2 regions of the Cytobacillus sp. FSL K6-0129 genome follow, and region 2 is predicted to be linked to the other one. Evidence: riboswitches for the same ligand, from Rfam matches in the RefSeq annotation. Region 2 holds a riboswitch; the other holds the start of a gene.
What was found. A riboswitch is a leader RNA that binds a small molecule or an ion and turns the genes downstream of it on or off. The one in region 2 is predicted to bind S-adenosylmethionine.
Positions count from the first base shown of each region.

Region 1: linked by a shared signal. The riboswitch ahead of MHI57_RS20980 (MetQ/NlpA family ABC transporter substrate-binding protein) and the one ahead of MHI57_RS11385 (iron-containing alcohol dehydrogenase family protein) in region 2 are both predicted to bind S-adenosylmethionine.

Region 1 covers NZ_JBBOXM010000001.1:4,114,581-4,122,787, forward strand. The annotation lists gene MHI57_RS20950 (GNAT family N-acetyltransferase) at 450-947, shown strand; gene MHI57_RS20955 (antibiotic biosynthesis monooxygenase family protein) at 957-1,262, shown strand; gene MHI57_RS20960 (hypothetical protein) at 1,259-1,630, shown strand; gene MHI57_RS20965 (cobalamin B12-binding domain-containing protein) at 1,627-2,277, shown strand; gene MHI57_RS20970 (STAS domain-containing protein) at 2,264-3,037, shown strand; gene MHI57_RS20975 (pyridoxal phosphate-dependent aminotransferase) at 3,332-4,495, opposite strand; SAM riboswitch class I at 4,736-4,846, shown strand; gene MHI57_RS20980 (MetQ/NlpA family ABC transporter substrate-binding protein) at 4,935-5,759, shown strand; gene MHI57_RS20985 (aminoglycoside phosphotransferase family protein) at 5,842-6,705, opposite strand; gene MHI57_RS20990 (hypothetical protein) at 6,794-6,979, shown strand; gene MHI57_RS20995 (MFS transporter) at 7,039-8,207, opposite strand, start outside.
Region 2 covers NZ_JBBOXM010000001.1:2,264,683-2,272,889, reverse strand. The annotation lists gene MHI57_RS11405 (MMPL family transporter) at 1-2,040, shown strand, start outside; gene MHI57_RS11400 (methionine ABC transporter permease) at 2,132-2,803, opposite strand; gene MHI57_RS11395 (methionine ABC transporter ATP-binding protein) at 2,778-3,815, opposite strand; gene MHI57_RS11390 (MetQ/NlpA family ABC transporter substrate-binding protein) at 3,855-4,676, opposite strand; gene MHI57_RS11385 (iron-containing alcohol dehydrogenase family protein) at 4,673-5,788, opposite strand; SAM riboswitch class I at 5,881-5,996, opposite strand; gene MHI57_RS11380 (hypothetical protein) at 6,076-6,645, opposite strand; gene MHI57_RS11375 (hypothetical protein) at 6,861-7,013, shown strand; partial or broken gene MHI57_RS25050 (GNAT family N-acetyltransferase) at 7,029-7,400, shown strand; gene MHI57_RS11370 (hypothetical protein) at 7,519-8,207, shown strand, end outside.

The sequences.
Region 1 (8,207 bases), 1.8 Mb from region 2:
TATACATAGTGGTGCTATAATAAGAATAGCAATAGTCAATTTAGCCATTATTCCCCGTAGAAGGGGGGTGTTGCTTTGTCAGTTTTTGAGGCATTGGTGTTTGCTTGTACATTTACAAGTTTAATAATGGCTGTGCTACAATTCAAAAACGATGATAAAAAATAATCCACCTCATGTATAGGTGGATGGTGTCAATTGTTCATTGGCTAATGCTATTGCGAGATCGGACGGTGTTGCCGCACCACCGATCTTTTCTAATATATGCCTTTATCTAGTCCTATTATACAATAGAATGATTTTTTGGAACAAGCTTTGAGTAAAAACTTACGTTTGTTTATTTTATGAACAATACCATTCTTGCCTTTGCCTTTTTCTTAACCTCATTTCCTGTTACAATTATAGATAAAATACGTTTAAGGAAATTTCCTTCCTTTTAGTGGGTATTGAACATGAAAATTAGATTATTCTCAAGAAAAGATAGTACACAAATCCAATCTGTTGCTAGGGAGAGTTGGCGTTACGCATATGAAGGCTTAATTCCCGAGCGAACACAGGTTGATTTTTTATTATCTGTATATACTGAAGACGCTTTAATGAGAAGTTTATCTACTTCGGTTTTATTGGTTGCTGAAGAAGAAGGAGAAGTTATTGGTTTCGTTCATTTTTCATTAATAAATATTAAGAAAGAAATAGAATTAGGTGCTTTATATATATTGCCGAGTTTTCACCGCCGAGGTATTGGTACAGCCCTACTAAAAGCGATGTTTGAATATTTTTATGATGTCAATAAAATTACGGTTTCTGTTGTGATGCGAAATGATTCTGCTTTGGATTTTTATCATTCAAAAGGATTTAAACAAGTAGGAAAAATGAATGATTCCATTTTCGGATTTAGTATTCCAACCATTGTAATGGAATGGAGAAGTAACACAAGTCCAAATGTGTAGGGGGAAGTTATGTATACCGTATTCTCAACTTTTGATGTAAATGAAAGTAAAGCAGATGAAGTGATTGAAATATATAAGAATCGTTCACGTTTAGTCGATAAAGCAGATGGGTTCGTCGACTTTATGTTGCTTCAGAATGATAAACGTAAAGGAGAATTGACAGTACAATTAATTTTTGAAACAAAGGAAGATTATTTACGCTGGGTAAGAAGTAAAGATTTTCAACGAATTCATGATCTTGAAAAGAAATATCCAGATAAAGAATTAGCAGCAGTCATTCCAAAAGTGTCGCAATATAAGGTTGTGGTAAAGTGAGTAAATATGAAATAATCGCAGAAGAAGTAACAAAAAGGATATTTCGAGAAGACCCTACATTAATTGAACGATATGGTGAACGTGGGAGAAATCAAACATTTATTGATAATATGCATCACTTAGATTATTTAAAGACGGCAATGGAATTAAATACGTCAAAGATTTTCACTGACTATGCCCTTTGGTTAAGAGGTATCTTAATTAAATATGGTATGACGACGCAAACCTTGATTGATAATTTTCTTTTTTTAGAAGAGGAATTAGAGAAATGTACGGTGGTAGAAAGTGAAATTAGTTCTGCATATATTGGTTTGTTAGGAGAGGCTGTGTCTATTTTAAGAGATGTTCAAGGAGGCGAGGCACAGTGACGAGAGGAGAAGATCTAGCAGAAATCCTTTTATCTGGAGCTGTTGCTGATGCTTGGGAATATATTGAGCGATTCGATTATTTGACTAATGTAGAAATTTATCAAGATATTATTACACCAGCTATGGTTAATATTGGTCTTAAATGGGAAAATTTTGAGATAACAGTTGCAGATGAACATTTGGCATCTGGAGTTTGCGATTTCATTCTTTCAAGATTAGCTGCAAAGCACAAGTTTAAACCTGTTAAGGATGCACCGACCGCCATGTTTCTTTGTTTATCAGGAGAGCAGCATTATTTGGGATTAAAGATGGTAGCCAGTATATTTGCAGAGAATGGATGGAGAACCAAGTTTTTAGGAGCAAATTTACCTGTACAATATGCATTGCAGGCTGCGAAGGATTGGAAACCAGATGTAATTGGCTTATCAGTTTCGATTGCTACCCATTTACCGGCACTTACGGAATATATGGAAGCTTTTTCTTATTTACCAAAGAAACCTAGGATTTTATTAGGTGGAAGATTGACAAATTTATATGATTTAGCTTCTTTTACCGCTATTAAGCCGGAAATTATTTCAAACTTATATGCTGTAGATAAATGGATCACTGCTTTTAATACGGAGGGGAGGAAAAATGCGATTAATTGATCTACATTTGCCGATACCGTATATACTAGCTAATAAGAATGGTGAAATCATTAGCTATACATCTAAAGCGGATGAAGTCTTTGATTTATCAGAAGGTATGATTAAAAGTATAGTTGATGAAGGGAGTATCTCTAAGTTTGAAAGGGTAGCTGCCATACCAGAAAAGAGTATGAGATTTGAAGCTAATTTAAAAACAAGAAGTATACCGATAGCACTATTTGATATTCATATCAGTTGGGATTTTCAAGGTAATGCGTCCATGCAATTTTTATTCAAAGATGATGATAATGAACCATTAATGGAGAAATTACAGGCCCTACAAAACAGATTAGCAAAGACAGATTTTGAGCTTTATGAGCAGAAGGAAACATTAGAAAAAACATTGCAAAGGTTGGATGAATTATCAGGTCCTTTTATCTCTTTAACAAAAGAGATCTGTTATATTCCTTTGTTTGGCGATATGACGGGCGATAAATTTACAACGATTATGGAGCAAACGCTTGCCCGTCTGTCAGATCATGATTACAGGTGGATACTGATTGATTTAACAGCGGTTGCTAAAGTATATAAAGAGGGAACGAGCGGCTTAGAGCTTTTAATCAAGAGCATTCTTCTAATGACAGGAGGAGAAGTGAGACTCATTGGTATAAATCCGAGTCTAGCAAAAGCACTTCAGCCTTATCAATTAAGAAATGTTGTTCATACGGAACAATCGTTACAAAGTTTTCTTCAATCAGTGATAAATGATCATGCTATATGAACATTTATTAAACTGAGAGCCTACTTGGATAATGTATATGTTTGTACATGTGTTTATAGGTTGGCTTTGTTAAAAGAAAAAGGTTGTCGGATAACGATACGTTCCGAAAAAACTAAGTAAAGACATATGTAACAATGAAGATGATACCTTGTAACGGGAATGCGAATTTAAAAGGAAGAGAATATGAAGCTTTAGTTCGTTCATAAAAGCCTCCAAGTTACACAACCTAGCCCATAGGAACATAAGTTATACATGTTTCTATGGGCTAGGTTTGTGGCTGCCATACCTCTTATATTAAAATAATTTGAGTTGGCCAATTCTTTCTACTGCCTCAATTAATCGTTCTTCATCGACAAGTAATCCCACCCGAACATAACCTTCTCCAAAGGTCCCAAAGCCTTTTCCTGCGGCAACAGCTACATCAGCTTTTTCCAGTAAGTAGTCAGCAAATTCTTCACTATTGTATCCTTCAGGCACTGGCATCCAAGCAAAAAACGATCCTGAAGGAGACTTGCCGTGCCAGCCAACCTTTTCACAAGCGTTCATGAATGCATTTCTACGTCTCTCATATCGAGCAACAAGTTCGTCTACACTTGTTTGATCCCCATTTAATGCATCGGCTGCAGCTTTTTGAATCGCAGGGAATAAGCTTACATACATATGGTCTTGAAGAAGGTTGATGGCTTCAATGATTTGTTCATTTCCAACTGCAAATCCAATTCTCCACCCAGCCATATTATATGTTTTTGATAATGTATACATTTCAATACCAACGTCTTTCGCTCCGGCTGTGGCTAAGAAACTTTCAGGTTTCTTTCCATCAAAGCCGATAGCACCATAAGCAAAATCATGCAAGATGGTAATGTTGTTTTCCTTAGCAAAAGCAACAGTTTCTTCAAAAAATGTGGAATCAGCTGTCGCGCCTGTTGGATTATTAGGATAATTCAAAAATAGTAGGCGGGCATCCTTTTTTTGTTTTTCTGTAAATTGCGAGTAATCAGGTAGAAACTGATTTGCTTCTTTTAAAGGAAAGGTTTCGTATTTTACATTTGCCAAAACCGCACCAGATTCATAATCAGGGTAACCTGGATCTGGTAAGAGCATTAAATCTCCCTCATTGAGTAGGCATAATGGAATTTCTACTAAACCTGCTTTTGCGCCAAAAAGGATAGCTACTTCTTTTTCAGGCTCAATTTCTACCCCATATTCACGCGCATAAAAGGAAGCGGCGGCCTTCTTTAATTCATTAATTCCTCTAAAAGGAGAATATTTATGTGTCATTGGGTCTTCTGCAGCTTGCTGAAGTGATTGTACAATATGTGCAGGTGTTGGCTGGTCGGGATTGCCTTGTCCTAGGTTAATAACATCTCTGCCTTCAAGTTTTGCAGCAGCAACTTTTTGAACAAGGGAAGCAAAAAATTGTTGAGGTAATTGCTTCAAACGATGCGATAATTCCATTTTAATCCACCTTCATTCATTTAATCTATATACGAACGCATTTTATAACCAAAAAGACAAATTGTCCAGTTAATTTTATATAAAAGGAAATATTCGATTTCCTTTTTTGTTTTAAAAGAATAAAGGAAAGGTAGTTGGATCACTAAACCCATTTTCTTGGGAGATTGGATGTAGCATTATTTCGAACATTGACAAAAATAAAAGAGAGTAGTAATATCATATCATAAAAATTAAATGAAAAGCTTATCCAGAGAGACTGAGGGACTAGGCCCTATGACGTCCGGCAACCCCCAATATTGGGAAGGTGCCAATTCCTGCAGAATGATATCCATTCATTCTGAAAGATAAGGCGGAATAAAACCAATGCCTCTTTCAGATGATGAATAGTGGCTTTTTTTATTGGTTAAAATTCTGGTTACAGCTATGGGGAGGAAACATAATGAGAAAGTGGCTAATTGTTTTATTCATTGCAACTGTTTGTTTACTAACAGCATGTGGCGGAGGTTCAGACACGAGTGGAGAAAAGGTGGATGAAACGAAAGAACTAAAAATTGGTGCTACTGCCGGTCCTTATAGTGATATGTTGAAAAAAGCTATTGTACCTGGTCTAGAGGAAAAAGGATATAAAGTAACTGTCGTAGAGTTTAGCGATTATATCCAACCTAACAAAGCTTTAAATGAAGATGATATACAAGCTAACCTTTTCCAACATACAATTTACTTGGAGAATTTTGAGAAAGAAAATAACATGGACTTAGCACCATTAATTATTGTACCAACAGCCCCAATGGGGATTTACTCGAATGTGTTTAATTCAATTGATGAGATTAAAGACGGTGCAACCATTGCTATTCCAAATGACCCAACGAATGCAGCACGCGCTTTAAATACGTTAAATGACGAAGGTCTAATTACGATTGATGAAAACGCCGATCCACTAACAGTATCTGAAAAAGATGTGAAGGAGAATAAAAAGAATTTAGTTTTTCAACCGATTGAAGCAGGACAATTACCAAGATCTCTTGAGGGTGTGGATCTTGCTGCAGTTCCTGGTAACTTTGCGTTGGCAGCCGATATGGACTTATTAAGTGCATTAGCACTAGAAAATATGCTTGATGATTATCGCAACGTGGTTGCAGTTAAAGCAGACTTTGAAGATAAACAATATGCGAAAGACTTAAAAGAAGTGGTCGAGTCTGCAGAATTTGAAAAAATTATCGACGAAGAGTTTCAAGGATTTGGAAAGCCAGCGTGGATGAAATAACGAAGTAATAATAAGCAAGAAACCGGACAAAATTATATGGATTTGTCCGGTTTCTAATAATAGTTGTAGAATACTGTTAAACTTATCTGTGCATAATTTGTATTTTGGTCATTCCTGTACTTATGGATTGTCGAACAACTTTTTCATCCTGGTCATTGACGTTTTTCAACCATTTGTGAAATATTGGTTGTAAGCCGTAAAAGGAAGTGACTCTTCTATACATTTCATCTTTATTGAATTTTGTTTGATAAGATGCGAGAGCTTCTTTGGTGAATTGATCTCCGAAATCCCAATATAGCCCTGCAAAGTCAAACGCCGGGTCCCCTATTTGCGTATCTGTAAAGTCTATAATTCCTGATATTTCCTTTTTGCTTGGATGATAAAGGATATTGGCACTTGTTAGATCACCATGAATCACCACTTTTGCTTCTTTAAATTTTGACACCGCTAAAAACATTTTATCAATTTCTTCTTTTTCTGCGTCTTTTAAGAACGGAAATATTTTTTTAATCAGGGCTTGATGTAATTGCGCCCAATAATTTTCACTATGTAGTTCTTCTATATTACATTTCTTTGCTTCATCTATATCCAGACGATGTAATTCTGTAAGAAATGTTCCTAACCGCTTGGCTTCATATAAAGGAGGAGTAATCAATGAATGAGATAATGCTTGTCCTTTAATGAAGTGGTAAAAAACACCAATCATTTGTCCGTCTTTATTATAAAATGGAAGATAATTTGGTATTTCAATAATGGAAGAAAGATATGAGAGCTGGTGAAGTAGCTTTATTTCCTTTTTTATTTTCACTAATACTTGTTTTGTTTTTGGTATTCGGATGACATATGTTTGATTAACAATATAAATATGATGATCCCAACCAGAATGATTGCTTTCAATCTGTATTTCCTGAAGATGCGGGAGATGGTTTTTAATTAATTCCTTCATGGAACAGTCTCCTTTTTTATTATTTTGTATAAATCGTTTTTTGAGGGGGAAAATAGGCGAGACATCTTATAAAAGGGGAGTGAAAGCAATGGAAAAAAAGTATGATAATCAAGTGGATGAGAAAATTATTGCTGCTCAAAATGAAGCTCAACAATACAATCAAATGGATACAGAATTAGAACAGTCAGAAGAAGTACAAGCAGCAATGGAGAAAAGTTATGAGTATGAAGTGACGAATCAACAACCGACATATGAACCGAATAAACCATTTTAATTAGAAAGAAGAGACTTCCATTACGTGGAGTCTCTTCTTTCATTATAGCATACCTTATTTTACATTGATGCTGTTTGATGTGTCTGTTTACTCCCATTATGTTCGGTTCGTCCATAAACTAAAAAGTAAAGAATAATTGAAGCAATCGACACTATCCCCATGTAAATGTATAACATACTGTAGCCAGTTATAGGAATCAGTAAACCTAATAAATAGGGTCCAAAACCTAAACCACCATCGAGAAAGATAAAGAAGGTGGAAGTAGCTAGCCCCATGCGATGGGATGGCGTTAATTTGACCGCAATCGCTTGTGTACAAGACTGCATATTACCAAAGCCTAAGCCAATCAAAGCCCCCGCCACTAATAACATAACACCATTTGATGAATTACTAAGTAAGAATAGACCTACTCCAAATAAAATGAACGCTGGATACATCACGTAATTTGCCCCTTTGCTGTCCATTAATTTACCAGTGAAAGGACGGGATAGTAAGACAGCGATGGCATAGACAAAGAAGAAAAAGCTAGCAGCATTTACTAAGTCCTTTTCAATTGCATAAAAGTTAATAAAAGACAAGACGCTTGAATAACAAAATGCGACTGTTAATGTGACGAGTGCAATTGGAAGTGCCTTTGGTTCAATAAAGCTAGATAATTGAAAACCAGATGATTGAAATTGAGCTTTTTGATCTTCAGTTAACTCTTTCACATTCACAGTTAACCCGATAAGTAGGCCAATAATACCAAGAATCAAACAAAAAATGAAAATCGTATGAAAAGTTGTGTATTGACTCATTAACATACCGATAAAAGGTCCTATTGCTGTCGCTAAAGTATTACTCATACTAAAATAGCCGATTCCTTCACCTTTCCTTGTTTGCGGTATAACTGAAGCGACAATTGTACCACTTGCTGTACTTGCCATCCCTAATGTTAAACCGTGGATAAAGCGGGTAATAAGTAAGAAATTGACATCAATTTCAATAAAATAAAGACTTGTTGATAAACTAAATAATAGTAAGCCAATGATTAAAGTCTTCTTCCGTCCAATACGATCAATATATTTACCGATAAACAATCTTCCTACCAATGTTCCTATAATAAATATGCCAGTAACTAAGCCAGCTTGGCTGGCGGTCGCATGATGTGCTTCAACGGCATACACCGCAATCGTAACCATTAATAAATAAAACACTAATGTTAGAAAAAAGTTTACGGAAGAAACGG
Region 2 (8,207 bases):
CTATCAGGACATTCAATAATGCGTCCTTTTCTCTCATTATTTATTGTCCTCCTTATCTCTTTACCATTTGTATTCAAATACTCGGGAGAATTAAGCTATAACGACCTTCTTGAAGTAGATGATTCTTTTGAATCAAAACAGGGGATCAATCGGATAGAAGACCATTTTCCTTCTGGGTTCTCAGCACCGGCAACATTAGTTATAAAAAATGAGCAATCACTCAATCAACAAGAGTCATTGCAAGCGATAGATGAATTGACAGAGAAAATATTAGCTGTAGATGGCGTATCCAAGGTACAATCTGTAACAAGACCAGCTGGAGAAAAAATAGCAGAACTCTATTTAAATGATCAAACAGATCAATTAAATCAAGGGATTGGGGATGCTAACAAAGGGGTAGGAACGATACATGATGGTTTATCTTCTGCTGAAGGAGAATTATCAGCCAATCAAAATAGTAATCAATTAGAAGATGTGCAAACACTCATTGATGGAACAACAAATGCTAAAAACGGAGCGTCGACCTTAGTTGAGGCACTGAATGAATTAACATCTGGAATTCAATCAGGTAGTAGTGGGGCAAGTGAGTTAAATCAAGGGATTGCAGATGTGAAGGCAAGTGTGGAACAGCTTTCTGGTGCAACTGGCACATTATTGAATGGCTATACAGATCTGCAAACAGGTCTTTCGAATACAGGCAATGTATTTATACAGATGAATACTGCAGTAACAAGCATGACTTTAGCATTTACGCAAATTGAGCAATCTTTAACAAACTATATTGAAGAAAATCCCGAAGCTGCTTCAGATGAACATATGCAATTCGCATTAGGAACAGCAGGGGAGGCGAAGCAACAAGTTGAGGGGTTAAATACGCAATTAGAAGCTGTTCATCCGCAATATGAAAGAGCGATGTCCCAGTTTGAAGAAGCGAATGCAGGACTAGAGCAAGTGGATGCTGGTTTAGAAAAACTGCATAACGGTTTAGTTGCATTAGAGTCAGGTGCAAATGAATTGCAAACAGGGCTAGCAAATGGTGCAAATGCATCAGACGAAATGGCAACAAAATCGGGTGAATTAGCGTCTGGTTTAGCCCAGATTAATGAGGGACAAACCATGCTCCAAACGGGTTTAAATGATTTAAGTGAGAAAATGGTGGAGTTACAAAAGGGATTAGTAGAAAGTACAGATGGATTAAATCAAGTAGGAGAAGGTTTACAGGATGCAAATAAGTATCTTAGCGGGTTAAGTGACTCGAAAGCTTCAGAGAAATTCTTTATTCCAGAGGAAGTGTTAAATGGAGAGGAATTCCAGCAAGCACTTGATATGTATGTATCAGATAATCAAAAAATGACGACGTTGACGATTGTGTTAGAAGAAAATCCTTATACAAATGAAGCCATGAAGGTAATGGAGGAAGTCAATCGTCAAGTGCCGGCAAGCTTGAAGGCAACCATTTTACAAGATGCTGAATATGCAATCGGTGGGCAAACACAGCAAAATCTAGATTTACAAAATATTGCTACAGAAGATTTCGCTCGAACGGCAACAATAATGTTAATTGGCATTGGCGTCGTTCTAATGGTCATTACCCGTTCTGTTATGCAGCCATTATATATTATTGCTGCACTTCTATTAGCCTACTATACTTCATTAGGTATTAGTGAATGGATGAGTCAATCTATTCTTGGCGTGGGTGAACTCGCTTGGAATGTGCCGTTTTTTGGCTTTATTATGATTATCGCTCTTGGGGTCGATTATAGTATCTTTCTTATGATGCGTTTTAATGAAGTGGATGGTAATCCAGTAAATGCGATCTTAACGGCAGCGAAAAATATAGGTGGAGTAGTGATATCGGCTGCTATTATTTTAGGAGGGACCTTTGCTGCATTAATCCCTTCAGGTGTTATTACACTGATTGAAGTGGCGCTAGTTGTGATAATTGGGCTAATCATGCTGAGCTTACTTATGCTACCAATCTTAGTCCCATCATTTTTAGCCATTGGGGAGAAATTAAAGAGAAGAAGAGAAGAGACCTAAAGTTAAGAAGAACAATCTCTTCCCCGGTTTTCTTAAGACCCTTCTATCAGAAATAAGAAAAGAGCCGAACATTCGCTTCGGCTCTTTTGCTTTAATCCTTCTTTAACTTCGCAGCCCAGAAATTCCCTAATGACTGTAATCCTTGTACTAAAATAATCAGTAAAATGACTGTGACATACATCACATCAACTTCATATCTTAAATGTCCATAACGGTAGGCTAAGTCACCAAGTCCTCCGCCGCCAACGAGTCCCGCCATTGCTGTAGCACCAATTAATCCAATTGTTGCAATCGTGAGTCCAAGAACGATTGAAGAGCGAGATTCTCTAACAAGTACATTCCATATAATATGTCTTGTTTTAATTCCCATTGCTTCATAGGCTTCGACTACGCCACGGTCAACCTCAAGTAATGCTGATTCCATTAAGCGCGCAATATATGGAGCAGTATAAATAACAAGTGGGACAATTACGCCTTTTACACCAATCGATGTACCGACAATAAATTTGGTAAACGGTAGAATGAAAAATAATAAGATAATAAAAGGTACGGAACGAATGACGTTAATCACTACGTTGAGCACATTATATACAAATTTATTATCTAGGGCTTTACCTGGTCTAGTCAAAACAAGGAGAATCCCTAATGGTAGCCCGATCAGAATGGAAATAGCGAGAGAGATACCAACCATTTGGAAGGTTTGTATCGTTGATTCCCATAAATCAGCACCCCATGCATCAAGAAATTCGTTGATGGCGTTCATTGAGTGTCACTCCTTCCACATGGACTTGTTTCTCTTGTAAAAATTGTATGGCTTTGTTAATTTCTGCTGTATCGCCTTTAAAATGGACAAGCAACTGTCCGAATGCTTCATCTTTTAATCTTGTAATATTACCAGATAAGATATTAGGGAAAATATCATATTTTTTCGTTACTAATGCAAGTGCAGGATCACCTGATGATTCACCAAAGAAAGATAATGTTGCCACTTGGCCACTTTCACTTAATTCCTCTAATAGATCATCGGGGATATCATGTGAAAATAAGCTATTAACGAATCTTTTTGTTGTACTGTGTTGAGGAGAGGTAAAGATATCCTTCGTTCGTCCCTCTTCAATAATTTCCCCATTTTCCATAACGGCCACACAATCGCAAATCCTTTGGATAACATTCATCTCATGTGTAATAAGGAGAATCGTAATTCCTAATTCTTTATTGATTTTTAATAGCAAATCAAGAATTGCCTCTGTTGTATCTGGATCTAAGGCGCTTGTTGCTTCATCGCTGAGTAATACTTCTGGTTCATGCGATAATGCACGTGCAATAGCAACCCTTTGCTTTTGGCCACCAGATAACTCAGCTGGATAAGCATTTTGTTTTTCACTTAAACCGACAATCTCTAAATATTTATTAACGCGGCTCTTTACTTCTTTCTTATCTAATCCTGTTAGTTTAAGAGGGATAGCAATATTATCATAAACTGTTGCTGTTTTTAATAAGTTAAACCCTTGAAAAATCATGCCGATATGACTTCTTGCTTCACGGAGTTTTCCTGGTGTCAGCGTGGTTAAATCCACCCCATTGACTTTTACAGAACCACTATCAGGTTTTTCAAGTAAGTTCACACAGCGAATTAATGTACTTTTACCAGCGCCGCTGTATCCGATAACCCCGTAGATTTCTCCTTGATTCACTGATAGTGAGACATCCTTTAATGCATGGATGCTTCCTTGTTTTCCTGTAAAGGTTTTGGTTATATTCTTAAGCTCTATCATGATTTGATGCTCCCTCCGTAACGCTCATTTTTAATCATTTTACCAAGAGACGATAACTGATCCGTCAAATTCCTCTTCAACAAACTTTTCAATTTCTTCACTGCGGTAGATATCAGCTAATTTTTCAAGAATTTCATCATCTTTATTCTCCGTACGGACAGCAGCGTGGTTTACGTAAGGTGAATCCTTAGGCTCGATAAAGATAGCGTCTTTAGAAGGGACAAAACCAGCTTCAATTGCAAAGTTCGTGTTAATAGCTGCAGCGTCAAGCTCTTCTAGCTGACGAGCGATTTGAGCAGAGTCAAGTTCAATAAATTCATAGTTACCATTGTTTTTTTCAATATCACGAACTGTTGAATTAATACCTGTTTCAGGATCTAATTCGATTAATCCCGCTTTTTCAAATAGTAATAGAGCTCGGCCACTATTTGTTGGGTCACTCGGAAGACCGATTTTTGCGCCATCTTTTAATTCAGCTACATCTTTTACATTGAGTGCATAGATGCCCATCGGGAATGAAACGGTATCAAAAGATTTAACTAAATCTAAATTTCTATCTTCTTTAAATGCATTAAAATAAGGCTCAGTTTGAAAAATGTTTAAGTCAATCTCTTTTTCAGCTAATGCGACATTTGGCATCACATAATCAGTAAATACTTGTGATTTAATGTTGATATCTTCTTCTTTAGCTAATTCAATTACTTTTTCTAAGATTTGCTCATGTGGACCTGCAGTGACACCAATGACTAATTCTTCATCGTCATATAATCCTTCTGTAGAGTTGCTGGCTTCATCACTACCACATGCAGCTAAGCCTGTTAAAGATAATAAGAATGTTCCAGTTAGTAACCATTTTTTCATGATGTTTGAACTCCTTTTTGTTCATTTTGTTTTTCTAATAATCGAAGTGCTTGTAAAACAGAATGTTCACTTATCTCGTTTTTCATAAAGTGAATAGATTCAGTTGGGCGTATCGCCTTTTTTACAATTGTCTTCATTAATTGCTCATCATTCACATCAATAGTTAGACTAGAGAGACTACTTGGCAATTGCCAGCTCTCATAAAACGGGAGAAGGTAATCAACTTCCGTCCATTTTTCTTCAATGGCCAATTGACCAAGAATCCCGTAAGCGACTAATTCCCCATGAAGAAAATCTTGGGCTGCATCCGCTACGGTTAGTCCATTATGAAACGAATGGGCACCAGCGATTCGTCCTGCTTTTTCGCCGAATCCACCGACCATACCCCCAGTCATGATAATCGTTTCAATCACACGGATAAGTGCTTTTGAGGTTTCGTTTTTGGCTACTGATTGTAGTGCGGCTTCACCATCATTAAGCAATGTATCTCGGCAAATTTTAGCTGAAAATTGCGAAACTTGTTTAGGTACAGGAAGTGTTTCTTCAGGGTAAAAACTTTCAATTAGAGCTTCAGCTTCATAAAACTTGGCTAATGTATCCCCAATTCCTGCTTTTAAATAAGTAATAGGCGCTTTAGCAATAATTTCAGGTTCAACCAATACGAGGGTTGTCGCAATAGGGAACTCGGTATAATGAGTAAAGCTGCCTTCTTCATTATAAAAAACACTTAATGGTGTCCAAGCGGCACAGGTAGCTGCGATTGTCGGTATAAGAATGGATTGAACAGATGCTTCAATCGCAACTGCTTTTGTTATATCTAATGCTGTCCCACCACCAATACCTATTACGCCATTAGCACCATCATTTGTTATTATTTCTTGGATGTCATGGACCTTTTTTAAGGTAGTGTGACCATCTATATAATGAAGGTGAATGTTGTTATCTATTACTTCCTTGGGCAAGTAGGGTTGCACGGCTTGCCAAGCTTTTTTACCGGTTATTATATGGTATTTGGAAACAGAAATATCTTTAAGTAGGTCGGGGAGTTCTGTTAGAATGCCTGAACCTAATAAATAATGTCCTGGAGCCCCTTTTACGATTGTTACAGTCATTTCCTCTCCTCGTTTCTCTTTTGATGTGATGATAAAAACAAAAATGCCTCTCATCATGAGAGGCATAAATATACTAGAATAGTAGTAAACCTCTCTCATATATCAAAATACCAAAAAGTATTTTGCAGGATTTAGCACCTGTTCATATGGGTATATGAATGGTTGCCGGGCGTCGCAGGGCCAGTCCCTCAGCCGCTCTTTATAAGAGAAAATGCTTTATTAAATTATATTCATAATATTATCTATTACATGAAAAGTCAATAACATAATTGAAATTAATCATTAAACTAGTGATGGTGTTCTACTTGTGGGGTGTTTTCTTCAATCGGATGAATTGAGTTCTTCGCTTCTTGATGAATTCCCGATGCACAGATAATGGCGATGCTTAATAAGAATGTTAGATAGAAGGGCACAGGTCGATTTTTCAATGCTTCCTTTAATGAATGTTTTTTGTGCATGAGAAGCATCATGGCAAAAATACTAATTAAATAAATCAGATCCATGCTAATGATCATAAATGTAACTTCACTGGGTACCAACATAATGCCTAGCATTGCCCCCATCATACTTCCCATGAGACTTGACGCTTGAGCTTCAACGAGTCCGTTTGTTTTAAACGGTAGTCCTATAAAAATGGCAATGACAGCGCTAATGAGAATTGATAATACAGTTGCTTTAGCCATTTCTGGTAACCACACAGATATAATCAAACCGATTGTTAAGCTACTCGTCATACCAACCACCATGGGAATACATTTAGAATATTTTGTAGCTATTTCTTTCTTTTTTCTAACGGCACTAAAAAAGAAAAAGAAACTGTAGCCGACAACTAGAAAAAGACTGAACAAAGCAAGCATATTCAAATTACCCTCCTTTGGATGCTCATAAAATATCTCGATGCCTCCTTTCATATATATTTTGTATCGTAGTGATTATGTCAGTGCAATGATAAGAAACTTTTTATACTGTTCATTCGTAAATGAATAAAGCAATATTTTCAAACTAAGAAAAGTGGTAGTCTTGGTTTATAAGTTTTCATTCAGAACAGTTTTATAAAAAAAGGAGTTTTTATATGGGGGAAGAAATAAAGATTAGACCGATACATATAAATGATGCAAGAGATATTCATGAAATGCATAGGCAAGATTCTATTATTCAACAAACAATGGCCTTATCATCGGGGAGATTAAAAGATATTGAAGATTATATTGAAGGACTTACATAAGAAGACCATGTATTTGTTGCAGAATGTAACGGTCATGTTCGAGGGATAGCTTCCTTAGAAGAGAGAAGTGGAAAGTTAAGATATAGCGGGAATGTGTCCATCTCTATTAATGAAGAAGTACAAGGAAGAGGGATTGGCAAGACGCTTCTTGAGCGAATAGTAAAGCTTGCCGATGAAGAGTTAGGACTCATCAGATTAGAGTTAGATGTATGTGCAGATAATATAAGGGCGATTGCATTATATGAAATGTTTAACGAGGCTTTGTCTAGCTCCGGACGCCATCGGCTCGAGGTCATAAGCCAATCCGTCAAAAAGGTTAAAAAACAACCTTTCTGCCGGCTCGTCTTATGCTTGTCACCGATAAGCAGGCGCCCTGCGCTTTTCTAATTTATAGATGTTATTATTATGGGAAGAATTAAAGAGAACCTTTAAATAGAAGCGATTTAATGTTAAAATTTCACTTCCTGCACGTTAATTAAATCATAACTAAAGGAGAACAGCTGCTTTGAATCACTTAATAATGGAACAACTAAAAACCTATTTTAAAGGAATCAACCCAGATGATTTAGTTATGGAGCAGATGGAATTTGAAGAAAATGTGTATGATATCCTGTTGGAAGATTGGGGAGAGTCAATTGGCTCGGTTCGTATGGATGAATTAGGTGTGGCAGAGTTTTTCATTTATACGGATGAACTAGATGAAATTCCAGGGGAAATGAGTAAGTTTGATATGATCATGCAAGCAGAGCAGTTTATAGAAAGGTTCTATGATTCGACTTTCAGGCATGGGTTATATTTGTCAGCATACATTGACTTAGGTGAATATCATATGATTTTATATAATCGCAAAGATGAGCGGTTGAATAAGGAACTCCCTCATTCTGGAATTAGTTTTACAATGCTTAGTAATGGGGTATTAAGTGCAGTCGAAAGAGAAAGCATGGATTTTGAACTTGTCTATCCCAAAACACTGATTACGAATGAAGAAGCGAAGCGGATTTATTTAAATCATTTAAGAATTCTACCTGTTATTGCAAAGTATGATAATGACATATTTGTCAATGGTGATGATGAGTATCACTATGTTTATCAGTTGGAGGATTTTATTCTTGGTGTACACACAAATGGGGGAATACTTACCTCGGATTCGTTTGGTGTTGGCAAAACGCTGATGACATCCTTACCCGATTTGGC